Regions from separate parts of the Rhizobium skierniewicense Ch11 genome, predicted to be linked through region 4. Evidence: predicted binding sites of a transcription regulator. Region 4 holds the regulator's gene; each other region holds the start of a gene.
What was found. Region 4 encodes PhoB, which activates phosphate uptake and scavenging genes when phosphate is short. Its sites were predicted from a motif close to TGTCATNNANCTGTCAT; they were not measured.
Positions count from the first base shown of each region.

Region 1: EKM04_RS07925 (PhoX family protein) is a predicted target of PhoB. The motif match lies at 2,152-2,168, and genes of this name have one in related genera.
Region 2: EKM04_RS02250 (DUF2794 domain-containing protein) is a predicted target of PhoB. The motif match lies at 3,218-3,234, and genes of this name have one in related genera.
Region 3: EKM04_RS17485 (YdcH family protein) is a predicted target of PhoB. The motif match lies at 3,179-3,195, and genes of this name have one in related genera.

Region 1 covers NZ_RXPG01000007.1:190,721-197,928, forward strand. Annotated here, with positions in the region: gene EKM04_RS07920 (hypothetical protein) at 1-103, shown strand, start outside; gene EKM04_RS07925 (PhoX family protein) at 181-2,091, opposite strand; gene EKM04_RS07930 (hypothetical protein) at 2,212-2,508, opposite strand; gene EKM04_RS07935 (DUF2147 domain-containing protein) at 2,596-2,934, opposite strand; gene EKM04_RS07940 (SEL1-like repeat protein) at 3,440-3,706, shown strand; gene EKM04_RS07945 (pyridoxal phosphate-dependent aminotransferase) at 4,000-5,112, opposite strand; gene EKM04_RS07950 (hypothetical protein) at 5,236-5,589, opposite strand; gene EKM04_RS07955 (NAD(P)/FAD-dependent oxidoreductase) at 5,871-7,088, shown strand; gene EKM04_RS07960 (aldolase/citrate lyase family protein) at 7,099-7,208, shown strand, end outside.
Region 2 covers NZ_RXPG01000003.1:118,855-126,062, forward strand. Annotated here, with positions in the region: gene EKM04_RS02240 (ABC transporter permease) at 1-1,748, shown strand, start outside; gene EKM04_RS02245 (Bax inhibitor-1/YccA family protein) at 1,989-2,726, shown strand; gene EKM04_RS02250 (DUF2794 domain-containing protein) at 2,802-3,194, opposite strand; gene EKM04_RS02255 (DUF1223 domain-containing protein) at 3,484-4,239, opposite strand; gene acnA (aconitate hydratase AcnA) at 4,447-7,140, opposite strand.
Region 3 covers NZ_RXPG01000028.1:168,099-175,306, forward strand. Annotated here, with positions in the region: gene EKM04_RS17470 (tetratricopeptide repeat protein) at 86-1,306, opposite strand; gene EKM04_RS17475 (thiamine phosphate synthase) at 1,303-1,956, opposite strand; gene EKM04_RS17480 (sulfite exporter TauE/SafE family protein) at 2,063-2,830, shown strand; gene EKM04_RS17485 (YdcH family protein) at 2,942-3,118, opposite strand; gene EKM04_RS17490 (YdcH family protein) at 3,355-3,558, shown strand; gene purE (5-(carboxyamino)imidazole ribonucleotide mutase) at 3,605-4,072, shown strand; gene EKM04_RS17500 (5-(carboxyamino)imidazole ribonucleotide synthase) at 4,069-5,178, shown strand; gene ykgO (type B 50S ribosomal protein L36) at 5,306-5,431, shown strand; gene EKM04_RS17510 (hypothetical protein) at 5,533-6,168, shown strand; gene EKM04_RS17515 (KpsF/GutQ family sugar-phosphate isomerase) at 6,187-7,182, opposite strand.
Region 4 covers NZ_RXPG01000009.1:25,086-32,293, forward strand. Annotated here, with positions in the region: gene pstC (phosphate ABC transporter permease subunit PstC) at 192-1,673, shown strand; gene pstA (phosphate ABC transporter permease PstA) at 1,670-2,992, shown strand; gene pstB (phosphate ABC transporter ATP-binding protein PstB) at 3,008-3,823, shown strand; gene phoU (phosphate signaling complex protein PhoU) at 3,912-4,628, shown strand; gene phoB (phosphate regulon transcriptional regulator PhoB) at 4,660-5,343, shown strand; gene EKM04_RS08525 (cold-shock protein) at 5,827-6,036, shown strand; gene EKM04_RS08530 (hypothetical protein) at 6,267-6,488, shown strand; gene EKM04_RS08535 (DUF6481 family protein) at 6,527-6,916, shown strand; gene EKM04_RS08540 (DUF7674 family protein) at 7,190-7,208, shown strand, end outside.

The sequences.
Region 1 (7,208 bases), on a different contig from region 4:
GGGCCCGATCAACAAATGGGGTTGCGACAAGCTGCACCAGACATTCGGCAACATGCTGCCGCCTTACGGTTGCCAGGCTGCCGATGGGACGCAGTGGCGCTGAAATAGCCTCGCAGGACCTGAGGCAGAATCAAAAAAGGCGCCGCGTGAACGGCGCCTTTTGCATGAACGGCTTGCTGATCAGCCGATCATGGCGTTGTCATCGCGCTTGACGGCGATGAGAGCAGAGCGCGGCAGCTTGCCTTCGCCATCCGGGAAGGGCGCGTCAGGGTGCTGGATGCCGACGAAGTGGGTGCGCTTGTCGGCAGACCACGTCTGGCCGGTGACTTCCGACCCTTTCGGCGCGGTCAGGAACCGCTCGATACGACCGGTGACGGGGTCGCCCGCCAGCATCTGGTTGTTGCCCTGTCCGGCATACTGGCCGTCATTGCTGTCTTCACCATCCGTCTGGATCCAGAGCAGACCGGTCGAATCGAACATCATGCCATCGGGCGAGTTGAACATGTTGCCGGAATTGATGTTGGAGGAGCCCGCATAGGCATCCTTGTGAACATTGGGGTTGCCGGCCATGCAGAACAGGTCCCATTTGAACTTGCCATCGGCATGGTCGTCATTCTCAGGATACCAGCGCACGATCTGGCCGTATTCGTTCTTTTCGCGCGGGTTTGCGGCGTTGAGAACCATGGCATCGCCACCGCCATTGGCGCGCAGCTTGCCGTCTTTCGTCACACCGCGATTGGTGTTGTTGGTCAACGCGCAATAGGCTTCGATGGCAACGGGGTTGATCGCCACCCATTCCGGGCGGTCCATGGTGGTGGCACCCACCTTGGAAGCGGCCTGACGCGTGAAGACGCAGATTTCGTCCATCTTCATGCCGGTGGATTCCGGTGTCAGCGCCACCCACTCGCCATTGCCGTCATCGTTGAACTTGGCGACGTGAAGCGTGCCTTCGTCCAGAAGCTTCGATGTATCGCCGCCGGGCACATAGATGCCGTTGGAGATATACTTGTAGAGAAACTCTCCACGCTCATCGTCGCCCATATAGACCACAACACGGCCGTCGCGCGCGATGACAACGGCGGCATTTTCATGCTTGATGCGGCCAAGGGCGGTGCGCTTGATGGGTGTCGAGGATGCGTTCGACGGATCGATCTCCACGACGTAACCGGCACGGCGCGGCTCGTTGGGGTGCTTTGACACATCGAAACGCTCATCGAACAGCTCGTAGCCGTAACGGGTTTCGGCGGCGATGCCGTAGCGCTTGTAATCATCCGGCATCTTGAAGGCGGCGTCCGTGGAGCCGAAATAGCCGTTGAAGTTTTCTTCGCAGGTGAGATAGGTACCCCAGGGCGTGCGGCCCGCGCCGCAATTGTTGAAGGTGCCGAGACAGTCGATGCCGTTTGGATCGGTCTTCGTCTTGACGAGATCAGAACCGGCGGCAGGGCCGGACAGCGTCATCGGCGTGTTGTGATGAATGCGGCGGTTGAACGGGCTGTCGACGACAATTTCCCAGCCATCGTTTCTTTCCGCCACTTCCATGACGGTGACGCCCTGCATGTGCTGGAGGATTTTGACCTCATCCAGATTGGCGGGCATGCCCTTTTCGCGGTGGGGCAGATTGGTCTCGTTGTTCACATATTCATGGTTGACGGCAATCAGCTGATGGCTGCCAACCACGAAGAGCTCCATGCCGTCGGTGTTCTCGCCGAAAACCTTGTCCGAGTTCTCAAGGCTGACACCCTTGACCGGATCGATATCCGGCACGTTGGGAAATAGCGGCTGGCCCCATTTGGCAACCGGCTTCCAGCTATAGCCTTCTGGCACATGGATGGTGTTGTCGGTCGTGGCAGCCACGGGCTTGAACGGAAAGCGTGATGCGGCTTCCTGTGCCTGCGCAGATGTGGAGGAGGCCAGATTGCCGAGCGTACCCAGAGCGACAGCCGCAGAGCCGAACGCCAGAACGCCGCCGAGAAAACCGCGACGCGAAATCGCCGATTCCACCACGCGGTCGAAATCGGTCACAGCTGGAGGCGGGTTCTGCAGTTCATCCCACTCGTCCCAGCTCAGTTTGCTCGTGTCGATCTTTGTCATATTGCTCTCCAGCCAATCGTTGTTTCGAACAGTTCCAGAAAGGGCAACTAAAGAGCGTTCATTACAGCGGTATGACGGAAAAAGGACGTTGATGAATACCTTATATTGTATACGGATTGGTCATACTGAGATGCGTTGGAATGCTGCCCAGAGCATGAAGCCGAAAAATGCAATCATGATAACGATATAGAATGGGCGAAATAGCCAGAATCGCTCCCAGTTGGTCAGGTTCAGATTGTAAGCCGTAATTTTCTCATCGAGCTTCAGCCTGTCCAAGTTGCTGTCGATGGAAAAATCCCAGCCGTTCTTTTTGTAAAAATAATACTCTCTGACCTGCGTGGCCATCTGGTGCAGGATCAGCAGTGAGAGCGCAGCGTGCGCGGCTACTTTGATAAGGATTTCAAAAACGATCATCATTTTAGATAGACATACCGTCCGAGTTGAAATGTCGCGTGCTATCGAGCAATGTGGACGAAGCCTTCCCCCGTCCACACTGTCCACCTATTACAGACGCGTCCAGGTCTGGGATTTGCACAGCACCTTCAGCACGCAGCCCTTCATGGCAAGCGAACTGCCAGACACGGTGCCGGTGCCCGCATAGGTCTTGTCGTTTTCGGGGTCGGTGATCTCGCCGGAATAGCTGTTGCCTTTTCCACTCATCTTGCCGATCTGCTTTCCGGCATGTTTGCCGGTCTTCAACGTCACGCAATAGGCCGAGCCGCACTGGGTAATCGCCGCTGTCTCGCCACTGGCTGTTTTCCAGTTGCCCTCGATGGCCTCTCCGGCAAAGGCACCGCTGCCCATCAAAAAGGCGGCGGCGGCAAGTATCGTCATTCTCTTCATAGGGACCTCCCAATCCAGCTTCGACTGAACCCCGAAAACGATCCGAGGTCCGTGCTCGCAACTCCTGATGCGATAGCGAGATTTATAGTTGACGTGAACGTAAAAGGAAACAAGGCCCAATGGGAAATTCGTGGCTTTTTCGCCGACTTCCGGCTCGAAAAAAACCGTGTCGAAAAATCGCAAGTTTCGACGTGGTTACGAAAGGGTTGAATTCCATCCGTAAACTTTTCGTAAAATTGTCCGCAAAGCCCTTAATTTCCGGGCCTCGTGATATTTAACAAAAACCCAACTTTACCAATCGTTTGGACTTTGTTTGTCCCCCGTTAATCATGGATTTTAAGCGCCTGTTGAAGCCCGTTTGGCATAGTGGGGACATCGAAAGAGCAGGGCAAACCTGCCAAGGGAAAGAGCCAGAACAAGCCGCAGAAGACGGTAAGGCCTCAGTCCCCAGAGCTCCCACAGAGGGGCGACGACAGAGAGAAAAACGGGCAAACAGGATAGAAAAATGGCACGCTTTGAAGTTCGCGATATTGAAATGGCAGTTGCCGGTGGCCAAAGCCGCGCGGACGTCTTCTGCAACCTCGGCCTGATCTACGCAACAGGCCGTGGCTGCGCACCGGACCTCATCGCTGCCCACAAGTGGCTCAACATCGCCGCCATCAAGGGTTCGGAACGGGCAGCCTCGCTGCGCGCCGATCTGGCCCGCAACATGAACAAGGCTGACCTCGCAACGGCGCTGCGCGCCGCCCGCGATTGGATGACCACGCACTAACAATCGAGCACCGGACCAACCGGCGCCAACAAAAAGACAGAGCGGTCAAAAGACCGCCATTCTCCCCGGCTGGTTTCCTCCAGTCCTGGCCGGCCAGAAAAAGACGATATAACCCGCAAGGGCCTCAGCTTGATCCACGCTGAAACATCAAACCGTGACCGGCAGAAACAAGGCCGGCACGGTTTTTTATTTGGGTGATTATCATCTCAAGGCTTGGCGCGAGGGACAAGGCTCAGATATTTTGGAGCTGACGCTTCCCTATCCGAAGGCATCGCTGTCAGAGGACTGAGGGATCAACCCAACCCCTCCAGTACCTTCGGCAATGCCTGCGCAAACAGGTCCAGCTTGTCATCCGGCGCAGCGCTCACACGGATGCAGCGGCTGAGGGGTTCGACGCCGGGCATGCGGATGAAGACGCCGTGTTCCATCAGACCATCGACGACGGCTTTGGCATAAGCTGCATCCTTGTGGCAATCGATGGCGACGAAGTTGGTGGCGGAGGCGAGTGGAGAGAGGCCGTTCTGGCGGGCGATGGTCGAGACGCGCTCGCGCGCGTTGGCGATGCGTTTGACGACATCGCGCAGGTACGCCTGATCTTTCAGTGCCGCCAGTGCCGCCGCGACCGATATGCGGGGCATGCCGAAGTGGTTGCGGATCTTATCGAAGGCCTGCGCATTGCCGAGCGTTCCGATGGCATAGCCGACACGTGCGCCGGCCAGGCCATAGGCCTTGGAGAAGGTGCGCATGCGCAGCACATTGGGCATGCCGATCATGGCGCGAACGCTGGGCACGGCGCTTTCCGGGGCTGTTTCGCAATAGGCTTCGTCCAGCACCAGCAGACAGGTTTCCGGCAGCGCCTTGGCGAATGTGAGCACTTCGCTCGCATCCCACCAGCTTCCCATCGGGTTATCGGGGTTGGCGAAGTAGACGAGCGGCGCGTTTTCCTTTTTGACGAGATCGAGCAAGCCATCGAGGTTTTCGTGGTCGTCCAGATAGGGCGTCGCCACCAGCCGTCCACCATAACCGTTCACATGATAATTGAAGGTCGGGTAACCGCCAAAGGACGTGACGACCGGCGTTCCCGGTTCGACCACGAGTCGGACGATTTCGCCCAAAAGGCCGTCCACGCCATTGCCGATGGCGATGTTTCCGCGGGAAATGCCGTGATAAATGGCGAGCGCTTCCCGCAGCTCGAAATTTTCCGGGTCTGAATACATCCATGTTTCTGTTGCCGCCGTGCGCATGGCTTCAACGACCGACGGTGCCGGGCCGAAGCCGCTTTCATTGGCCCCGATGCGCGCTTTGACGGCAAGCTTGCGGTTGCGCTCTATCGCCTCCGGGCCAACGAAAGGCACGGCGGATGGAAGTGAAGCAGCGAGCGGGGTGAAGCGTGAAAATGCGGACATTTCAGGAAGTTCCGTTATCCGTTGCAAGAAACGGCTTCACCATAGAATCAAAATTGGCCCGCGCAAGGCGGGCCATGGGAAATGCTTTGGTTGTGAAAAGGTTTTTCTGAAGCCCGATCGGCCTCAGAGCGCCGTTTCGAAACTCAAGCGACGGACATGGTGGAGGAATTCGGCGTCGATCAACATGTTGAAGGCAACCGTTACCTGCTCCTCCTCGCGCCGGATGAGCGTGCAGCCGATTTCGTCCCTGATGCCGAGAACTTCGAGATAGAAATTTGTCGGCAGCTCCAGATGCGGGCTTACCTCGATGTCTGCGCCGTACAGCGAAATCTTGCGGATGAGGCAGCGCATCGTGTTTCGGCTGCTGAGATGGTGACCGATGAACGTGATCTTGCCGGGACGATCGACGGCGTATTTCTCGTACATCTCGTCCTGAGGGACGGCATCGTTTGCATTGATATTCACGTTAAGCGCCATGACAACCTCCCCGATTGTCTTTTGGGTTGAACACAATCTTACGCCTGCTTCCTTGCCAAACACTGAACAGAACAGATCGTTTTTTCTCGTTCTTGGCCTGTTTTGCCACAGTATCCCGGGTTGCGACAATAAACTCAGATCCAGAAACGTGTTTAGCGGCAGAAGGTTGCGCCGGGCTGGGCTGGCGGGGAAGGGCCGACGACCATCCGGCAATCCGGTTGACGTGCTGCGCTCCAGGCTTTAGGCCTTGAAGCCTATTCTTGGGACTGATGGAGCAGCATATGGCAGGCACACTCGTCATCGTCGGTGCGGGGCAGGCCGGATTTGCGCTTGCTGCGAAATTGCGGGCGCTTAGGGATGAGCGACCGATTGTCATCATCGGCTCCGAAGATGTCCCCCCGTACCAGAGACCACCGCTATCGAAGAAATACCTGATGGGCGAAATGAGTTTCGACCGTTTGCAATTCCGCCCGCTCGAGTGGTTTGCCGAAAACAATGTCGAGCTGCGTCTGTCCACATGGGTGGAAGAGATAGACCGTCAAGCCAAAACCGTGCGGATGCAGGATGGCAGCACGCTTGAGTACGACAAGCTGGCGCTGGCGACAGGCGCTGCCCCGCGGCTCTTGCCCGCCGGTGTCGGGGGAGATCTGGACGGCGTGTTGACGGTGCGCGACAAGCGGGATGCCGACAGGCTGATGAGTGACATGCAGCCCGGTCGCCGGTTGCTGGTCATCGGTGGCGGCTATATCGGGCTGGAGGCTGCTGCCGTTGCCCGAAAACTCGGTCTTGAGGTCACGCTGATCGAAATGGCTGACCGTATTCTCCAGCGCGTCGCCGCACCGGAAACAGCGGCGATCATCCGCGATATTCACGTGTCCCATGGCGTCTCTATCTGCGAAAAAACCGGCCTGACCCGGTTGATCGGCACCGACGGGCACGTCAGCGCTGCCGAGCTTTCGGATGGCTCGGTGCTGGATGTGGACTTCGTGATTGCGGGCATCGGTGTTACCCCCAACGACCGGCTGGCGCGCGAATCCGGCCTCCATGTCGGTAACGGCGTTCTGGTCGATCAATTCACCCGCACCTCCGACCCGGATATTCACGCCATGGGAGACTGCGCGTTGCTGCCTTTGAATGGTGCCGATGTGCGGCTCGAATCGGTCCAGAATGCCGTCGATCAGGCCGAGGCCGCAGCGACTGTGCTGGCGGGTGAGGAACAGCCCTATCAGCCAAAACCGTGGTTCTGGTCGGATCAGTATGATGTGAAGCTGCAAATCGCCGGTTTCAACCAGGGTTATGACGAGACGCTGGTGCGGCCCGGTCAGCGCGAGGGCAGCCATTCGGTCTGGTATTTCAAGCGGGGACGGTTCGTCGCCGTCGATGCGATCAACGACGCAAAGGCCTATGTCAGTGGCAAGAAATTGCTCGATATCGGCAAAGAGCCCAGCCGCGATGTTCTGACCGACCACACCGCCGACCTGAAATTGCTGCTCGCTTAGGGACTGCCCCATGCCTGTGCCGGAAAATCGTTTCAAGACAGCCATCCATCAGGGACGACAGCAGATCGGTCTGTGGCTCGATATGGGGGAGGCGATCACGGCCGAAATTGCCGGGACTGC
Region 2 (7,208 bases), on a different contig from region 4:
TTGTGGGCCTCACTGCACTGATCGTCGGCGGTGTCGGCGTGGCCAATGCCGTGCGTGCTTTTCTTGATTCCAAACGAACGACCATCGCAGCGCTGAAATGTTTGGGCGCACCGGCCAGCGTGGTGACGATGACCTATCTGTTTCAGATCGCGTTTATCGCCGCGATCGGTATTGTTATCGGTTTGGCATTAGGGGCCATTACACCGTTGATTGCCATGCGTTTTCTTCAAGGTGTTCTCCCAGTACCGGATGAGCTGGCTATCTATCCCGGCCCGCTTTTCATGGCCGCCGTTTTCGGCCTCCTGACAACACTTGCCTTTGCCATTCTGCCTCTGGGCCAGGCGCGTGAAGTGCCTGCGACGGCACTGTTTCGTGAGCAGGGCTTCGAGGAAAACAAGCTGCCCTCATGGCCCTATCTGGTCGCGACGGCGCTGCTTTTGGCGACACTTGCCGGTCTTGCTATCTACACGTCGGAAGAACGTTTCATCGCATCCATCTTTCTGGGCGCCGTGGCTTTCGCATTCATCGTTCTGCGTCTGGTGGCCTGGGGTATCAAAGCTCTTGCCAAGCGAAGCCCGCGTGTTCACTCGGCAGCGCTTCGGCTTGCCATCGGCAATATTCACCGTCCCGGCGCGCTCACGCCATCTGTTGTATTGTCGCTCGGTCTCGGCCTGACGCTTTTGGTGACGTTAACGTTGATCGACGGTAATTTACGGCGTGAGCTGACCGGCAGTCTGCCAGAACGGGCGCCCAACTTCTTCTTCGTGGATATTCAAAGCACCGACCGCGACGGTTTTCGCGACCTCGTCAAGCGCGAAGCGCCTGAGGGTACATTGACCGAAGTCCCTATGCTGCGTGGTCGCATCCTCGCCTTCAATGGTCAGGACGTGACCAAAATGGAGGTGCCGGCAGCAGGCCGTTGGGTGCTACGCGGAGATCGCGGTATCACTTACGCTGAAGATCTGCCCGACAATGCCAAGCTGTCTCAGGGCACATGGTGGGAGAAAGATTATAGCGGCGAACCGCTCGTTTCCTTTGCGGCGGAAGAGGCGGGTGAGCTAGGCCTGAAGATCGGAGACAGCGTCACCATCAATGTGCTGGGGCGCAACATCACGGCCAAGATCGCCAACCTGCGCGACGTGCGATGGGAATCACTGTCGCTCAATTTCGTCATGGTGTTTTCACCCAACACGTTCCGCGGGGCGCCGCACGCCTGGCTGGCAACGCTTGCCGATCCATCCGCGACGCCTGCCGAGGAAGGCGAAATTCTGCGGACCATCACCAATGCCTATCCGACGATCACCAGCGTCAGGGTCAAGGATGCCCTCGATGTGGTGAACCGCCTTGTCGGTCAGCTAGCGACCGCTATTCGTGCGGCAGCGGCAGTGGCCTTGATTGCCTCGGTTTTGGTTCTGGCAGGCGCGCTTGCTGCGGGCAACCGGGCACGAACCCATGATGCCGTGATCCTGAAGACGTTGGGTGGCACCCGCGCCATGCTCATCCGTGCGTTTTCCTACGAATACATAATCCTTGGGCTGGCGACGGCCGTCTTCGCGCTGGCGGCAGGCGGCGCTTCTGCGTGGTTCGTCATTGCGCGCATCATGAAGCTGCCCTCGAGCTTCCTCCCGGACGTCGCAATCGGCACCATCGTCATTGCGCTGGTCATGACCGTCGGTATCGGGTTGATTGGGACATGGCGAATTCTGGGACAGAAGGCGGCACCGGTTCTGAGACTGGCCGGAGAGTAATACGAAAAGTTGTGCGCCACTTAACTTTAACGATTAAATGGGCATCCTGATCGCCAAAACGTTATCGCTTTTCGCGCATACGGTGTTTTTTCGGTTCTGAAAGCTCTTGTATCTAGGAAGTGATATCATCATATTCTTCGGTAGGCTTGCTGTAGCTCCGCAGCGGCGCCTGGGGTATGGTCTTGAAAGTACGACGATATGCCGACACCGTAGCAATTTCGGAGCTCAAAAGAGGTAACAATGTCTGACTTCAACAATTACCAGAACCGTATGGCCCAGGGTCATGCACAGTCTGGTGCGATGATCGATGAAGGTCTTCGGACCTATATGCTGAAGGTTTATAACCTGATGGCACTCGCGCTGGTCATCACTGGCGTGGCGTCTTTCGCCACTTACACTCTGGCGGTCACCAATCCGGCTTTCGCCCAGCTGCTTTATGGCTCGCCGCTGAAGTGGGTGGTGATGTTTGCTCCGCTCGGACTGGTGCTCTTCCTGAGCTTCCGCATCCAGAACATGAGCGTGTCTGCAGCACAGGCGACCTTTTGGGGTTATGCTGCGCTGATGGGCGTATCGCTGTCGTCGATCTTCCTGGTCTATACCGGCCAGAGCATCGTCCAGACGTTCTTCATCACCGCTGCTTCCTTCGGCGCGCTGTCGCTTTACGGCTACACGACGAAGAAGGACCTGTCGGGCATGGGCTCGTTCCTGATCATGGGCCTGTTCGGTCTGATCATCGCGTCCATCGTCAACATATTCCTGCAGTCGTCCGCCATGGGCTTTGCGATCTCCGCCATCGGCGTGCTGATCTTCGCGGGACTGACCGCCTACGACACGCAGAAGATCAAGGAAATGTATTTCGACGGTGACGACGTTGCCACGGCTGGCCGCAAGGCCATCATGGGTGCACTGACGCTCTACCTCGACTTCATCAACCTGTTCATGTTCCTGCTGCAGTTTCTTGGAAACCGCGACAAGTAAGGAAGACCGGTTGACACAGACATGGACAGGGCGGCTTTCGGGCCGCCTTTTTCTTTGTCTCCGACATTGCGATGATTATTTGATCAGCTTCAGAACCTTGTCGAAGACCTTCAGCACCTGCGCCAGCTCCTGCCCGCGCTTCAAGATGCGGCCATCGACATTGATGACGCTGTAAGCGCCCTGCTTGGCGGCAAGTTTCGGATTCTTCTCAATGCGGAAGAGCGGCATTTCACCAGAGCGTTTGAACACGGAAAAGACGGCTTTTTCCTTGAGATGATCGATGGCGTAGTCCCGCCATTCTCCTTCACCCACCATCTGGCCGTAGACGCGCAAAATAGCATCCAGCTCACGGCGGTGGAACGTGACCGGCAAGGGGTCCCTGCTTTGCCTGTATTCGCCGATATCGACAATGGAGGGGTTGTCGGTGTGAGATGGACTTGATCGCTGCAAATCCGATTGATCCGTCATCAGACAACCTCGCTCAACTGCAAATGACATCTGTACGACAGTTTGACGCCGACCTGACCAAATTGCAAGCCTCGCATCATCAGCAGAGCAAGCTCAATCTGGTTATGTTTTAGGGAAATCCGATACGTGCAATTGCCCTATTTCGGTCAAATCATGGCCCGATTTGGATGGGATATCGTTATCGTCAATTGATGCTTCGGCACCAAAATGACCCGGTCCGGAGCATTGACCCTTTACCCCCAGCCCCCAATGCCCGGATCGGATCTTCTGACCCGCCCGAGGGTAAAACTCAGCTTCCCGACGTCATAAGAACACTTGCACCGATGATCGCGGCGGGATTGCCCTGCGCGTCCGTCGTTTGCAACAGGATCGCACAGCCGCCGGTCTTGGCCTTGCTCATCACGCTGGCGGGTAGTTTCACCGTCATGGATTTCCCATCCCACATGCCCACAGTCTGAACGTCGTAAACACTATGCCAGTAGGAAATCTTCTTACCTTCGTTCTCGCCCTTCTGGACGTCAACGACTTGCTCGCGGTTAAAATAAGCGACGATGACATCGGCCTTGCCTCGGCCGGCACCAATGTCGATGGCGATCTCGTCTGCTACACGCTGCGCCTTCACGGGCACGCTTAAGCCTTCGCCAGCGCTCCTGAAGGTATCGATCCTGTTGTAAATCGCCTGGACATCAGCACCCTTGACGTGATCGCGACCGTTGACCACGGCCTGCGGCGTATAGACGTTGTTGCGACCCAGGGCTCGCGCATAGCCGTATTGGCGTTCGGTGTTTTCCTTGGACGCCAGCGAATCTGCCCAGCCAAGATAATTCCAGTAATCCACGTGGTAAGACAGGCCTATCACATCGCCCTTCTGGATCAGCTTGCGCAATGCCTCGTCGGCAGGCGGGCAGGACGCGCAGCCTTGCGATGTGAAGAGTTCGACGACGCCTTTGACCTCTTGCTCCTGCGCTTGCAGGGGCGCGGCAGCCAGCATGCCGAGCATGCACAGCGAGAGACCAAATGTCAGAGACCCGTATTTCAGAGACATTGCAAAACCCTTGTCTGGATGCGTCTCCAGACCATTGATTGCTATCAATTCATGTCGGGATGCGCTGGGGAAAATAGCGCCGAAATCCCTTCAATAGAAAGTCACGATGGGGTGAGGCCGATTACGAGACATCCATGTGTTTCAGCCACCTCTCCACGCAAAAACGCCGGGATTGCTCCCGGCGTTCTCTGTTCGATCCGTCAGATCCTATGCAGCAAGATCGCGAAGAACGGTTTGCAGAATGCCACCATTGTTCATGTAGATCACTTCATCCAGCGTATCGATACGGCAAAGGAGCGGAACTTCCTTAACGGTACCATCACCGTAGGTGATCTTGGCAATCTTCTTCTCGCGCGGTTTGATGTCACCTTCGAGACCATCGATCTCGACCGTTTCATCGCCCTTCAGGTTGAGGCTGGCCCATGTGGTGCCTTCCTCAAAGGTGAACGGCACGACGCCCATGCCGACGAGGTTGGAGCGGTGGATACGCTCAAACGACTGCGCAATCACAGCCTTTACGCCCAGGAGGTTGGTACCCTTGGCGGCCCAGTCACGAGAAGAGCCGTTGCCGTATTCGACGCCAGCGAAGATGACGAGCGGAGTGCCCTCGGCCTTGTACTGCATGGCCGCATCGTAAATCGACATTTCTTCCTTGGATGGATAGTGGATGGTGTAGCCACCTTCCTTACCATTTGGCCCAAGCATGTGATTACGAATACGGATGTTGGCGAAGGTGCCGCGCATCATCACTTCGTGGTTGCCACGGCGTGTGCCGTACTGGTTGAAGTCGGCAACGCCCACGCCATTGTCGGTGAGATAAGCGCCGGCAGGTGACGCAGCCTTGATCGAACCGGCCGGGGAAATATGGTCGGTGGTGATCTTGTCGCCGAAGAGACCGAGAACCCGCGCGCCCTTGATGTTCTTCAGGCCGGTGCCGGTCTTGCCCATGCCTACGAAGTATGGCGGGTTCTGGACGTAGGTGGACTGGTCGTCCCACGCGTAGGTCTGGCCCGGAGGAACCTGAACGGCCTGCCAGTTCTCGTCGCCCTTGAACACGTCAGCGTATCTGGACTCATAGAGTTCACGCGTGACGTATTTCAGGATGAATTCCTGAATTTCGGCAGATGTCGGCCAGATATCCTTTAGGAAAACGGGTTCTCCGTCAGAACCGATACCGAGCGGCTCGGTGGTCAGGTCTTTCTGAACCGTGCCGGCCAGCGCGTAGGCAACAACCAGCGGCGGGGAGGCGAGGTAGTTCGCCTGAACGTCCGGCGAGATACGGCCTTCGAAGTTACGGTTGCCGGAGAGAACACCAGCCGTGATCAGGCCTTTGTCGTTGATGGTCTTGGAAATCGGCGCAGGCAGCGGACCGGAGTTACCGATGCAGGTCGTGCAGCCGAAACCGACTAGGTTGAATCCGATCGCATCCAGATCTTTCTGAAGCCCGGACTTTTCGAGGTATTCACCAACAACCTGGGATCCTGGTGCCAGCGATGTCTTGACCCAGGGCTTGGATGTCAGGCCCTTCGCCACGGCGTTGCGGGCCAGAAGACCGGCAGCGATCAGCACGGAAGGGTTTGACGTGTTGGTGCAGGATGTGATGGCAGCAATGGCAACGTCGCCATGGCCAAGATCAAAATCGGTGCCTTCGACAGGATAGCGATTGTCGAGCTGGCCGGGCTTCTTGTACTCGGTTTCAAGGGACGTCGCAAAACCGGAAGCAATACCTTCCAGCGAGATGCGGCCTTCTGGACGCTTTGGACCAGCCATGGATGGCACGACTTCGCCGAGGTCGAGTTCCAGTGTGTCGGTGAAGACGAGTTCGGCGCCGTCACCGGTGCGCCACATGTCCTGCGCCTTCGAGTAGGCTTCAACCAGTGCGATTCGGTCCTTGGTGCGGCCAGACATGGTCAGGTAGTTGATGGTTTCGCCATCGACCGGGAAGAAGCCACAGGTGGCGCCGTATTCCGGACCCATGTTGCCGATCGTGGCACGGTCGGCCAGTGTCATCGAATCAAGGCCAGGACCGAAGAACTCGACGAACTTGGAAACAACGCCCTTCTTGCGCAGCATCTGCACGACGGTCAGGACGAGGTCGGTCGCAGTCACGCCTTCCTTGACCTTGCCGGTCAGCTTGAAGCCGATCACTTCAGGCAGAAGCATGGAAACCGGCTGGCCGAGCATGGCCGCTTCGGCTTCGATACCGCCAACGCCCCAGCCCAAGACGCCCAGACCATTGATCATGGTGGTGTGGCTGTCCGTGCCGACGCATGTGTCGGGGTAAGCGATGGTCTCGCCGTCTTCTTCTTTCGTCCAGACGGTCTGGCCGAGATATTCGAGGTTTACCTGGTGACAGATGCCTGTGCCGGGCGGAACAACGCGGAAGTTTTTGAACGCCTGCTGGCCCCATTTCAGGAAACGGTAGCGTTCGCCGTTGCGCTGATATTCCAGCTCCACGTTGCGAGCGAAGGCGTTCGGCGTGCCAAACTCATCGACGATCACCGAGTGATCGATGACCAGATCGACAGGCACCAGCGGATTGATCTTCTCAGGATCACCACCCAGAGCCACCATCGCATCGCGCATGGCGGCAAGGTCGACCACGGCTGGAACGCCCGTGAAGTCCTGCATCAGAACGCGGGCAGGGCGGTAGGCGATTTCGTTTTCAACGCGGCCCTTGTTGTTCAGCCAGTCGGCAACAGCCGTGATATGCTCCCTGGTGACGGTCTGGCCGTCTTCGAAACGCAGCAGGTTCTCAAGCAGAACCTTCATCGAATAGGGAAGCTTGGAAACGCCTGTCAGGCCGTTTGCTTCTGCCTTGGGCAAACTGAAATAAACATAATCCTTACCGTCAACGGTAAGAATGGAGCGACAATTGAAACTGTCAAGAGATTTAGCCACGGATGAAAACCCCGCTTCCTCTGATAGCCAACACGCGCGTGCGGACCCCTGTGCACAGATGCACATCA
Region 3 (7,208 bases), on a different contig from region 4:
AATGCGGTTTCTGATTGAAAGTTTGCGGTTCAAGACCACAAAACGCGCTGGAATTCAAGGTAAAAAGCCGAAAGACGATAGGAACTCAACTCGGACGGAAACGGTTCGCGGCGTCGATCGCTTGTCTCTGCTGGTCCTCTTCGATGCCGAGATAGAAATCCTCCAGACTTGCGTCTTTGAGGCCCGCGCGGCGTGACAGCACATACCATTTCGCAGCTTCGACCGGATTGGGCTTGGTCCCAAGTGCCTGAATGTAGAGATGGGCGACCTTGTTCTGGGCAACGACATTGCCGCGTTGGGCCGCGCCATAGAGCCAGCGGAAGCCTTCTTCCAAATTGCGCTCGCCGCCCACGCCGTTGATCAACCAGACGCCGAGATCAACCTGTGCGGTATCGAAGCCGGCTTTTGCCGCACGCGTCAGCCAGTCACGGGCTTTCGCTTTTTTGGCAGCCGGGATGTCCTTGAGGTTCCAATAGATTTGCGAAACGGCATATTGCGCGTCGGCTATGCCTTTTTCAGCGGATCTTTCATAAAATGGGAGGGCAGCCTGCAAGCCATTGGCCCCGGGCGTCTGCGACACAAGGATTTGCGCCCAGTTGAATTCGGCCTCGCCATTTCCCGCTTGTGCAGCGCGGCGCATGTAATCGTCGGCCAGGGTCTTGTCGTGCTTGACGATTTTGCCGTCTATCAGCAGCAGGGCATATTTGAACATGGCGACCGCATCGCCACCCTTGGCAGCCTGCTCGTACCAGAAGGCAGCGGTCTTTTCGTCGCGCGCAATACCGAACCCACGGGACATCATTTCGGCAACCAGCGTCTGCGCCGCCGCGTCGCCCGCCTGGGCGCGGGTCAGCGCTTTCGACAGTGCCTGAACATATTCGCCGCGCTGATAGTGACCAAAGGCTTCATCGACCTTGCCCAGAAATTTCTTTTCCGGCGGAAGTGCCGGAAGATCGGCGCCCATACGCTGGTAAACGTTCACACCTTCGGACGGCTGCAGATCCTTCTGGTCGCTCGTACCGACGCGGCCCTTGCGGATCGGATCGGCATTCGGATCGGATGGACGCGACAGAATCTCGGGCGCACCGGCCTTGGCAGGCCCAAAATCCGTATCCCCATCCGTCGGCGTCACGTCAGGCTGCGGCGCGTTGGCTCCGACACCCGGCAATAAATCGGCCTGTGGCTGGGCCGGGGCCGTGGTCGGATCTTGCGCAAAAACGCCATGCGAGATGGAGGCGCAAGCCAGCGCGAGAGCCAAAACAGACGGTTGCAAACGAAGGAAACGAGCGATCATCGCCTGTATCAACCGCCAAACCGTGGCGCTTTTTCGTCAAGCAACGCATTCGCTTCGGCAACGGCCTGAGCCACACCGCCAGCATGGCCAAAAACCGCGTTGCGCAGCGCCACAAATTCGACGCCGCTTTCGGCAACGGCAACCACCGAAGCGACATCCGAACCGCCCATGACGACGGCCGGGATTTCGATCATCGAGGCCCACCATTCGCCCAGCGCCACATTTTTCGGATGCGCTTCCGGCTTGATATCGCCGTCCAGCTTGCCGAAGAACATGTAATCCGGGTTGCTTTCACCCTGCTCCAGCGCCTTGTGACGGTCATCGGCATTACCGCCGCCAACGATGAGCTTTGGCGAAAAACTCTCGACGGCTTCGGACAGGGCTTCAGCACCGCCATTGACGTGCAGACCATCGGCCTTGACGCGACTGGCCGTCCGGCTATCGCCCGCCACAAGCGCTGCGGCACCCGCTTCCTGAACGATCGGCACCAAAGTTTCGGCGAGCTTCTGGAAGGTCGCATCATCGAGACCGTATTGCGGAATGATGACGGAGGCCACGTCGCCGCCGCGCAATGCATCCTCCAAGGTCCTGGCTTGGTGATCGGCGTCGTCGTGCGCAGGAACGATCAGAACGAGTCGGCAGCGGTCTTTGGGTGCAGTCATCGGTTTTTCCATTTTCCGCAGACGGGACGCTTCCTGCGTTATCTGCACTCGTTTTCATGAGATACTTCCGATAAACCGGACTGACGAAAGGATCAACCGTCCATCCATGCTGACCGATTTCCATTTTTTCCTCGTCGCCATCCCGGCAGTCATCCTCGTCGGCCTTTCCAAGGGCGGGCTGGGCGGCGCTTTGGCATTGATGGGTGTGCCTTTGATGGCGCTGGCCGTGCCGCCGGTTCAGGCCGCCGCGATCTTTTTGCCGATCCTCGTGGTCATGGATTTGGTCGCACTGATGGCTTGGCGCAAATACAATCACCGCCAGACCCTGCTGCTCATGCTGCCTGGGGCGATTGCAGGAATTACGCTCGGATGGGCGATGTCCAGCATGATTTCGGCCGATGCGATGCGCCTTGTAGTGGCAAGCGTCACCATCATCTTCGTGATCCGCTATTTCTTCGAGGCTTATCGCACCGCCCGCGGCGGGCAGGAAGCGCCGGCCAACGCCCAGAGCCCCGTGAAAGCGACCATCTGGTCCAGCCTTTCAGGCTACGCCAGCTTCGTTGCACATGCCGGTGGCCCGCCCTTCCAGATTTATGTGCTGCCGTTGAAACTGGACCCGAAAGTCTACACCGGGATGAGCGTTCGCTTCTTTGCGATCATGAACGCAATCAAGCTCATACCCTATTTTGCCCTTGGTGCACTGGATGTTAACAACCTTACCACCTCAGCCATACTGTTGCCCGTTGCCATGGCCGCAACCTTCGCGGGGGCAAAAATCGTGAAATACATGAAGCCCGCGATTTTTTATCCGCTGATGTACAGCATGGCGTTCCTGGCAGCGTTGAAGCTTCTGTGGGACGGGCTGCCTTTTTAGAAGCGAGACGGTTACACAAACAAAAGGCCCTGATCGCGAGAGCAATCAGAGCCGGGCTTTCAGGCTGCGACGTAAACTATACTGACGTCAGGCAACAAAGATATGATTTGATCAATGCTTGGTGGAGGCTTGCAGCCTCTGCATTTCGTCCTTCAGGCGCAGTTTCTTGCGTTTTAGATCCACAATCTGCTTATCATCCGAAGAGGGGGAAGCGAGAACGGTTTCGAGCTCCTCCTCAAGAGCACCGTGTTTCTTTTCCAGCGATGCTATATGAGCCTGAATGGTCATGCGGCACGTCCTTCCTTGTTGAACCTACCTCCAGCGCTCCATCGCTGGAGTTTCAGGTTTACGACACCAATGTGACACGGAAGGCAGCTGTTGTCGAAGGAGAAATCAAGGCAATATCGGGGCAAAATGCTGACACGGGAAACTTCCCGTTACCGTCATTTAATGGTACAGGCACGAAAGCTGAAAACAAAATGGCCGGATGGCGGTCCGGCTGTATCATATGGGGACCACAAGAGATGCCCGATCAGGATCAAGCCGACGTTCGGCTGGTGCTTGCGCGACTTCGCCAGGAGCATGAAGACTATGATGCCGCGATCAATGCCATGATCCAGACCAATTGCGAGGCATTGCGGATCCAGCGCATGAAAAAGAAAAAGCTGGTCATCAAGGACAAGATGACCCAGATCGAAGACCATATTATCCCCGACATCATCGCCTGATACGGAGAGACCGTTGAGCACAGAGACACCGCCCGTCGCCATCATCATGGGAAGCCAGTCCGACTGGGAAACCATGAAAAACGCAGCCGATACGCTGGATGCGCTGGATGTGGAATATGAAGCCCGCATCATTTCCGCCCACCGCACGCCCGAGCGCATGTTCAGCTTCGCCAGCGGCGCGCGCGAGGAAGGTTTCAAGGTCATCATTGCCGGTGCCGGTGGTGCAGCCCACCTGCCAGGGATGACAGCAGCCCTGACCCCGCTTCCGGTGTTCGGTGTTCCCGTTCAATCGAAAACCATGTCGGGTCAGGACAGCCTCTATTCCATCGTCCAGATGCCCGCAGGCATTCCCGTCGGCACGCTCGCCATCGGCCGGGCCGGTGCCATCAACGCAGCCCTTCTGGCAGCATCCGTTCTGGCGCTGTCCGACGAGGATCTGGCTGACCGGCTGGATGAATACCGCGCGCGCCAGACGGCCGCGATTGCGGAATACCCCATGGACACCCCGCAATGAGCCTGGACGTGACCGGCAAATCAGGAACCATCGGCATCATCGGTGGCGGTCAGCTTGCACGCATGCTGGCCATGGCTGCGGCCCGGCTCAACTTCCGCACCATCGTACTCGAGCCACAGGCCGACTGTCCGGCAGCGCAAGTCTGTAACCGCCAGATCGTCGCTGCCTATGATGACGAAAAAGCGCTGGCCGAACTGGCAAATGTCTGCGACGTCGTGACTTACGAGTTCGAAAACGTCCCCGTCGTCGCAGCCCAGACGTTGGCGGCCTCCGTTCCCGTCTATCCGCCAGCGGAAGCACTCAGCGCCTCGCAGGACCGATTGACGGAAAAACGCTTCCTCAATGATTGCGGTATTCCCACAGCCGACTTCGCCCAGGTGGACGATCAGGCGAGCCTTGAAGCCGCGCTGTCTGATTTCGCAGGCAAGGGCGTCCTGAAGACCCGCCGAATGGGCTATGACGGCAAGGGCCAGCGCGTATTCAAGGGCGGCGAAGACCTGGCCGGTGCGTTCAACGCACTGGGCGGCGTTCCGCTGATTCTGGAAAGCTTTGTACCCTTCGAGCGCGAAATCTCGATCATCGCAGCCCGCTTTCGGGATGGCACGGTCACCTGTTACGATCCGGCAGAAAACGTGCACCTGAGCGGCATTCTCCACACCTCGACAGTTCCGGCGCAGCTTTCCGACGCCGCGAGAACCGTTGCGGTGGAATCGGCAGAAAAGCTGCTGGCCGCTCTCGACTACATCGGCGTGGTCGGTATCGAATTCTTCGTATTGCCGGATGGTTCACTGGTGGCAAACGAGATGGCCCCGCGCGTGCACAACACCGGCCACTGGACGGAGGCTGCTTGTGTGGTCTCCCAATTCGAGCAGCACATTCGCGCCGTGGCAGGTCTTGCCCCCGGCTCGACGCAGCGCCATTCAGACTGCGTGATGACAAATCTGATCGGCGACGACATCAGCGCGGTGCCGCATTGGCTGGCGAAAAACGATTGCCTCGTGCACCTTTACGGCAAGACCGAAGCACGCGCAGGCCGCAAGATGGGCCATGTCACACAGCTGACGAACCCCGGAAAACCAAGTCTTTCCCGGCAAAATACGCCTTAGCGTGTTGACAGGCTGGGACTGACGGGGTATTTGCCTGCCAACCGAAAAAAGCGCGCCCTCGTAGCGCGTTTTTGATTGTTTATACATGCGTGGCAAGAAGCGTCACGCCAAACTGCGGACCAGAAAAATGAAAATCAAGAACTCGCTTAAAGCGCTTAAGGCCCGTCACCGCGATAACCGTCTGGTTCGCCGCAAGGGCCGCGTCTACATCATCAACAAGATGAACCCACGTTTCAAGGCTCGTCAGGGCTGATTACCCTCTTCACGCGTGCCCGTCCGGTCGAGACGGATCACATTGTTGATAGACTGCAGAATTTAATTCCATAATTGGCGCAGGCGGATTACGTTAACCGCATGCGCCAATTTCGTTTTCAGACCTTTCTCGCAGTCGCCCTCGGGTTTTTGACCCTCAGCCCCCTGCCCTCCGCCCATGTTTCCGCAGCACGGGCTGCCGAGCTGGCAAGCAGCGCGCCCACGCAACAGACAGCGGTTGCACCAGAAGCAGCGCCAAAAACCTCCATCGACAATCTGTTCTCCAGCTTGAAAAAAGAGCGCGACGCCCAGAAAGCCCGCGTCATCGCCAACGAAATTGTCAGCGAATGGACGGATTCCGGCAGCGCGACCATCAACCTTCTGATGACGTGGTCGCAAGAAGCCGCGGAAAAGAAGCGCAAGGCAGCAGCTTACGATTTTCTGGATCAGGCGATCTATCTTGAACCCGACTTCGCACAGGCCTGGTACCGCCGCGCTCTTGTCCATTATTCCGATGGCGATACACGCAAGGCCATGTCTGACCTGAACAGCACGCTGGAAAAAGAACCACGCTATTTCCCGGCGCTCGCCAGCCTTGCCAATATTCTTGAGAGCAACGAACGCAATGAGCTGGCGCTGAAGGTTTGGGAGCAATATCTGGCGCTCTACCCGGCAGACAAGGACGCGCAGAAGGAAGCCACCGACCTTACGGAGAAATTGGCGGGAACGCGCAGTTAAGGATCTTTTCGGAGACGCTTATGCGACGCCGATGCGCAGCAGGTCGTGGAAGTGTACCAGACCGATGGGACGGTTGTCGTCATCAACAACGATGAGAGCGCCGATATGATGCTTCTCAAGCGTGGCGAGAGCAGCCGTCGCCAGAACGTTTTTCGTCACTACCTTCGGCGATGTCGTCATCACCTCATCGACGCTGAGTTCTGACAGGTTGCGCGTGAGATTACGCGCCATGTCGCCTTCGGTCACAATCCCGCACAAGCGGCCATCGTGATCCAGCACCGCCACACAGCCGAAATGCTTGCGCGCCAGAATGCTGACAGCTTCGGGCATGGATGTCCCCTTGGAGACGAGCGGCAGACGCTCGCCCGTATGCATGATGTCGCCAACAAGCGTGAGTGATGCTCCAAGTTTTCCACCCGGATGGAACACGCGAAAATCACCAGCCGTAAAGCTGCGTGCCTCCAGAAGGGCGACAGCGAGGGCATCGCCCAGCGCCAGCTGCATCATCGTCGACGTCGTCGGTGCCAGGCCATGCGGGCAGGCTTCCTGTTCATCGGGAATGAGAAGCACGATATCGGACGCTTTCGCAAGCGAGCCCTGCTTTGCGCAGGTCAATGCGACCAGCGGAATGGAAAATCGCCTCGTGTAATTGATGATGCTACGGAGTTCCGCACTCTCTCCGCCTTTGGAAATAGCCATTACCACATCATGACTGCCGATCATGCCCAGATCGCCGTGGTTGGCTTCAGCCGCATGAACGAAAAAAGCAGGTGTTCCGGTGGAGGCAAAAGTAGCGGCAAGCTTGGAGCCGATATGGCCGCTCTTGCCAACGCCCGTAATAATGAGGCGGCCGCCCGATTTACCAATAACGTCGATGGCGCGGCAGAACTCGTCGCCCAAGGGCCCTTGCAAGGCGTCTTCCAGCGCCGACAAACCACCCTTTTCAATCGAAATGGTTCTCAAAGCCGATTCGACGGCGTTATTTTCCACCAGTGTGACAGCTCTCGTAATCATGGCGCGACTGATACTCCTTTCGAGAA
Region 4 (7,208 bases):
TCCATCCTTCTGTGGATTGTCGTCTAACGTTGATCGAAACGCTTAAATCCGTTGATCGCTTTGTGTATCAAGCCGGACTGCGTTGGTTTTGTCCGAACAGATGACATCTTCGGTCAAAAGGCCAGAATTTTTATCGCCTTTGAAAGTGCCCGATACCGCATCGCGCCATGTGGCGTGTCGAGGAAAGTTTCATGAACACACCTATCATTTTGTTGATACTGGCGTTGATCGGCATCACCAGTTACGTGCTTGGCACGCGCCGCGCTGTCGCGCTGGCAGGTGGTCGTCCATCATCCATGCATTCTCGCGCCGGTTACCATGGCTCTTACGCACTGGTCTGGGCCATCCTGCCGTCGGCCTTCATTCTGGCTGTTTGGCTCATCGTCAGCCCGATGGTCATCACGGCTGCGGTTCGCGCCGAGTTTCCTGAAGATATTCGCGCGCAGTCGGAGGCGCAACAGAGCCTGAACTACGGCATGGTCGGCTCCATTGCCCGTGGTCTTCAGCGCCTCACACCGGAAGAGCACGAGGCCGTCAAAGCCGGTGCGCCTGTCCGTCCTCTGCTTGCCGCCAAGGGTGTCGCGATTGCCGGTGACCCAGAGCCTTATATGGTGGAAGCAGCCCAGACGCTGAACACGATGACGACGTCCAGCCGCATCGGCATGATCGTCGTTGTGCTGGGTGTCGCGTTGATCGGCGCCCTCTATGCGATCCGCGCCATTGCGCCGCGGTTTCGGGCCAGAAACAAAGTTGAGCGCGTCATTCTCGGTGCGCTTTTGCTGGCGTCGTCGCTTGCTATTTTGACGACCATCGGCATCGTCATGTCGATGCTGACGGAAGCCATTCAGTTTTTCAACATGGTGCCAGCCCACGAGTTCTTCTTCGGCACCGTTTGGGATCCGCGGTTTGCAGCCGCAGGCGCAACGGAATCGGTCGGTCAGTTCGGTCTCATTCCGCTTCTTGCCGGTACACTCTACATCGGTTTCGTCGCCATGCTGGTCGCGGTTCCGGTGGGACTGTTCTCGGCCATCTACATGGCAGAATATGCCTCTCGGCGTGTCCGTTCCATCGCAAAGCCGCTGCTGGAAGTTTTGGCCGGTATTCCGACCATCGTCTACGGCTTCTTCGCGCTGACTACCGTTGGCCCTTTCCTGCGAGACATCTCCTCGCAGATCAATGGTCTGACGACCGGCGATTACACCTCATTCATCCAGGCGCAGAGCGTTCTGACGGCTGGCTTCGTGATGGGCATCATGCTCATTCCCTACGTGTCCTCGCTGTCGGACGACATCATTACAGCGGTGCCACGCACGCTTCGTGATGGGTCGCTTGGTCTGGGGGCCACGCGCTCCGAGACCATCAAGCGCGTTCTCCTGCCTGCTGCCCTGCCAGGCATCGTCGGGGCCATTCTGATGACGGCATCGCGCGCCATCGGTGAAACGATGATCGTGGTTCTGGCGGCAGGTGTTGCCGCACGCTTGCAGATCAGCCCGTTTGAACCGATGACGACGGTGACGGTAAAGATCGTCAGCCAGTTGACGGGCGACCTTGAGTTTACCTCGCCGCAGACGCTGGTTGCCTTTGCGCTCGGCATCACGCTGTTCGCCATCACGCTATGCCTTAATATCTACGCGCTCTTCATTGTGCGCAAATACCGGGAGCAGTACGAATGATCGACGTTGTTTCTTCGGCGGCTGGTGTGCCAGTCGCGCCAAAGACGGCCCGTCGCGATATCGGCATCAAGCGCCGTTACGCAGCCGAGCGTCGCTTCCGCACCTACGGCGTTGCCGCGATCTCCTTCGGGCTGCTGTTCCTTTTCCTCCTGATCTGGTCGGTTGTGGGCAAAGGCTACACGGCGTTTCAACAGACGACGATCACGGTTCCGGTGGAGTTTTCCGAACAGATCATCGATCCCGACAATCAACGTGCCACAAATCCGAACAAGCTTGTGACGGCGAACTACCCGGTTCTGGCGCGCAACGCGGTGGCCAGGGCGCTGGGCGTGTCGCTGGACGACCGCACCGCCTTGCGCACCATCGGGACCATGGTGTCCGATAGTGTTCGCACCCAGCTGCGCGACATCGTGACAACGGATCCAAGCGTGATTGGTACGACGCGCAATGTCGCGCTTCTGGCGTCCGGCGATATCGACTCGGCCTTCAAGGGCCAGTTTGACATGACCGGCGAAGAGGCAAACCGCCGCGTCTCCGACCAGCAGGTCAAGTGGATGGATCAGCTCGTCGCAAGCGGCCAGCTTGCCAAGCAGTTCAACACCGGCATTTTCGTGAATGGCGCATCGAGCCGTCCGGAGGCCGCCGGTGTGGGCGTTGCGCTCATCGGTTCCTTCTACATGATGATGATCGTTCTCGTGCTGTCCCTGCCGATAGGCGTGGCAGCCTCGATCTATCTGGAGGAGTTCGCGCCCAAGAACCGCATTACCGATCTGATCGAGGTGAACATCAACAACCTCGCAGCCGTGCCATCGATTGTCTACGGTCTGCTCGGCCTGTCGGTCTTCATCAACTTCATGGGCTTCCCGCGCTCGGCATCTCTGGTCGGCGGCTTCGTGCTGACACTGATGACCTTGCCGACGATCATCATTGCGACCCGTGCGGCGCTCAAGGCCGTTCCGCCATCGATCCGCGCTGCGGCTTTGGGGCTGGGCGCCTCGAAGATGCAGACGATCTTCCACCATGTTCTTCCGCTGGCCATGCCGGGAATTCTGACCGGCACCATCATCGGCCTGGCCCATGCTCTGGGGGAAACCGCTCCCCTGCTGTTGATCGGCATGGTCGCCTTCGTCGCAAACTACCCGACAACGCCGATGGACCCATCCACGGCCTTGCCGGTCCAGATCTATATGTGGGCAAACGAGGCAGAGCGCGCCTTTGTCGAACGGACATCCGGCGCTATCATCATCCTGCTGATTTTCCTCGTTGTCATGAATGTTGGCGCAATTCTCTTGCGGCGTCGCTTCGAGCGGCGCTGGTAAAAGGAGCTTAGAACGATGAATATGTTGTCGGAAGCAGCAATGGAAAAGGCGCTGGACAAGAAAATGAATGACGTTTCTCATAAGATGATTGGCAAGGACGTATCCGTCTACTACAGCGACAAAAGGGCGCTGTACGATGTGAACCTCAACGTCCGCGAAAACACCGTGACCGCGCTCATCGGTCCATCGGGCTGTGGCAAATCCACATTCCTGCGAACGCTGAACCGCATGAACGACACGATCGACGGTTGCCGCGTCACGGGTAAGATCACGCTCGATGGCGAAGATATCTACGACAGCAACATCGATGTGGTTGAACTGCGCGCCCGTGTCGGCATGGTGTTTCAGAAGCCGAACCCGTTTCCGAAGTCGATCTACGAGAACATCGCCTACGGCCCGCGCATTCACGGTCTTGCCCGCAACAAAGCGGATATGGACCAGATCGTCGAGGCCAGCCTTCAAAAGGCAGGTCTGTGGAACGAAGCCAAGGATCGCCTGCTGGAATCCGGGACGGGCCTTTCGGGTGGTCAGCAACAGCGTCTGTGCATCGCCCGCGCGATTGCCGTCAGCCCTGAAGTCATTTTGATGGACGAACCCTGCTCGGCGCTCGACCCTATCGCAACGGCCAAGGTCGAGGAACTGATCCACGAACTTCGCTCGAACTACACCATCGTCATCGTGACCCACTCCATGCAACAGGCAGCCCGCGTTTCACAGCGCACTGCGATGTTCCATCTGGGTCATCTCGTGGAAGAAAACGACACCGACAAGATGTTCACCAACCCGGATGACCAGCGCACGCAGGATTACATCATGGGTCGCTTCGGCTGATCCTGTCGTTGATTGCAACCCATCGCGTTGAACCGCTTGAGCCTGACAGGGCTTGCGGCCAGCCGCATCGAAACTGGAGAATTCGACCATGCCGACAAACTCGCACATCATGTCCGCGTACGACGAGGAACTGAAGTTCCTCAGCCGCCGTATCGCTGAAATGGGTGGTCTTGCGGAGCAGATGTGCAGCGATGCGGTGCGCGCGCTCGTCAACTCCGATGCCGCTTTGGCCCAGAAGGTCATTTCAGATGATACGATCCTCGACAATGCCGAGCGCGAAATCGGAGACAAGGCGATCGTGACCATCGCCAAGCGTCAGCCGATGGCTGCCGACCTTCGCGAAATCATCGGCTCGCTGCGCATCGCCGCTGATCTGGAGCGTGTGGGCGACCTTGGCAAGAACACGGCCAAGCGGGTCATCGCGGTTGCCGGAACCGGTGTACCCCGCAAGCTCGCCCGTGGTCTCGAACACTTGTCAGAGCTGGCTTTGGTCCAGTTGAAAGACGTTCTGGATGTCTATTCCACCCGTTCGGCGGAAAAGGCGCAGACCATCCGCGAGCGTGATGAGGAAATTGATGCCATGTACACCTCGCTGTTTCGCGAGCTGTTGACCTACATGATGGAAGACCCGCGCAACATCACCACCTGCACACACCTTCTGTTCTGCGCCAAGAATATCGAGCGTGTGGGCGATCATGCGACGAACATCGCGGAAACCATCTACTACATGGCCACCGGCAGCCAGCCGGCAGGCGAGCGTCCCAAGGACGACAGTTCCAATACGCTCGGTGCGATCACCGAGTGAATGTCCTACAAGACTGGCGGAGTCACTAGTCATGGTGCCGAAAATAGCTGTTGTCGAAGATGAAGAGGCGTTGAGCGTTCTTCTTCGCTACAATCTCGAATCCGAAGGTTACGACGTGGACACGATCCCGCGTGGTGATGAGGCGGAAATCCGCTTGCAGGAACGTACGCCGGATCTGCTCATTCTCGACTGGATGCTGCCAGGTGTCTCCGGCATCGAGCTGTGCCGTCGCTTGCGGATGCGCCCGGAAACGGAACGCCTGCCAATCATCATGCTGACGGCCCGTGGCGAGGAAAGCGAACGCGTGCGTGGATTGGCCACAGGTGCCGACGACTATGTGGTCAAGCCGTTCTCCACACCGGAACTGATGGCGCGCGTCAAGGCGATGCTGCGCCGCGCCCGCCCGGAGGTCCTGTCATCCGTTTTGAAATGTGGTGATATCGAACTGGACCGCGAAACCCACCGCGTCCATCGCAAGGCCCGCGAAGTGCGCCTGGGACCAACCGAATTCCGCTTGCTGGAGTTCCTGATGGTATCGCCCGGCCGCGTTTTTTCCCGCTCGCAACTTCTTGACGGCGTGTGGGGGCACGACATCTACGTGGATGAACGCACGGTGGACGTCCATGTAGGCCGTCTGCGCAAGGCGCTCAACTTCTCCAGCATGCAGGACGTCATCCGCACCGTTCGCGGCGCTGGATATTCGATGGAGGCCTAACGTCTACGGCGAAGTCAGATGCGACGTAACGCATTGAGGAGCACGCGCCACCGTGAGCGGCGCATATCAGCGGCGTGCTTTTCATGTCTGAAGTCGCTTGGTTCTTGTAGGCTCATCACGACACGGTGGGAGCCTAGCGACGCCCCGATCAAGATATGATATGTTGAATAGATCGGCACCTGGGCTGATAAACAGCCAGAATACCAGACTGTTTCAGAGCTCAATATCCTCAACGAAAACAAACGTTCTCATATCGTGACTGATATGACGACAAGGGTTGATTGAAATTATCTGAAAATTAAAGTTTGACTATCCGACCGGAAGGCTCTATCTATTGGTTGTCGATATTTTTTCTTGCTGAGCTTTGGTTGCCGCGCGATTAGCACCGCGTTTTGAACTAACCCTTTCTTCAAAAAAATCGCTATAATCGCACGCAGGGCGTCAGTTCTGCGATCTATCTCTTATGCTTTGAAAGGGTTCATTATGACCACAGGCACAGTAAAATGGTTTAACTCCACCAAGGGCTTCGGCTTCATTCAGCCTGACAACGGCGGCACAGACGCATTCGTACACATCTCCGCTGTAGAGCGTGCAGGTATGCGCGAAATCGTTGAAGGCCAGAAGCTGAGCTACGACCTTGAGCGCGACAACAAGTCGGGCAAAATGTCTGCTTGCAACCTTCAGGCTGCTTAAATAACGGGATCTGCTTTCCCTTGACCACGGATGTACTGGCACTGTTGAAAGCATGAGACCAACCGAGGTCAGGCACTTTGCCTGGCCTTTTTTTGTGCCGCTTGGCGGCGCAAGCTTCGGGTACTGTGCCTTTATGGCGTTAACAGGGTCCAGGCTGCTCGATCCACCCCGCATCGGACTTCCAGCAAATCGATCCCGATTTCAGGCCGGTGCGACAGGAAGGAAATTTCATGTCTGAAACACACAGCAAATCTCGCAAACAGGCCGAGATCGCATTTGGCGCCACGCAAACGCAGTTTTTTGCCCGTGGCCATGCGGTTGAAGAGATCAACTCGATTACGCAGGCGCGTGACGAAAAGACGATCAGACTGCGCGAAGCGCGTCTTGCCAAGGAATTGCAAGACAGCCTGAACCCTGTACCTGCCCCAACGAAACGTGGTAAGAAGACCTGATCGCAGGATCAATATGACCACTCAACTGGAATAGAGATTTGAGAAACACTAGAAACATCAAGAACAACGAAGTTTCCGAACAGCGCGGCGCCGCTGCCGAAGCAAAGGCTGCTCTTTTGAAGGCCTATCGCGAAGCCAAGGAAGCTGCGGCACCCATGCTTGAAGCCAAGCAGGCCGAACAGATCGCCGTTGCCGAGGCCCGCAGAGCGCGACAGGCCGCGCGTGAGCAGCAAAAACGCGAAGAAAAAATCCGCCTTGAAGCAGAGGCTGCTCAAAAGCAGGCCGAACTCGAAGCCGCGGCAAGCGCCGAAGAAGACGCCCGCAAGCTGGCCGATAAGAACCGCATCGCCCGCGTCATCGAAGACGAAGCCGCTCGTAAGGCAGAGCGTGACCGCCGCTATGCCAACCGCAAAGCCCGCCAGGGCTGAACCATTCGCCAAGATCAAGCAGCCATTCACCCGAAGGGCTGCGATCTGGCAGGGCGCCCTGTCAGACTGCTGGCAGCGTGGGGCAATAACCCGGACACGGTATTCTCACCGCTCAGGCAGAGCCCTGTCTGGGACGCTTTTCGCGCGCACCATAATTCTTCTCCTGAATATTTTTGCCCAACGTCAAGCCCAACGCTCTATACGAGTTCCTGGGATGATGGTGGATAATTGATATGAGCGTCTGGCGCCGTAAGGCCATCGAGGCTGCACCTGATGCGCGATGAGATCGAGC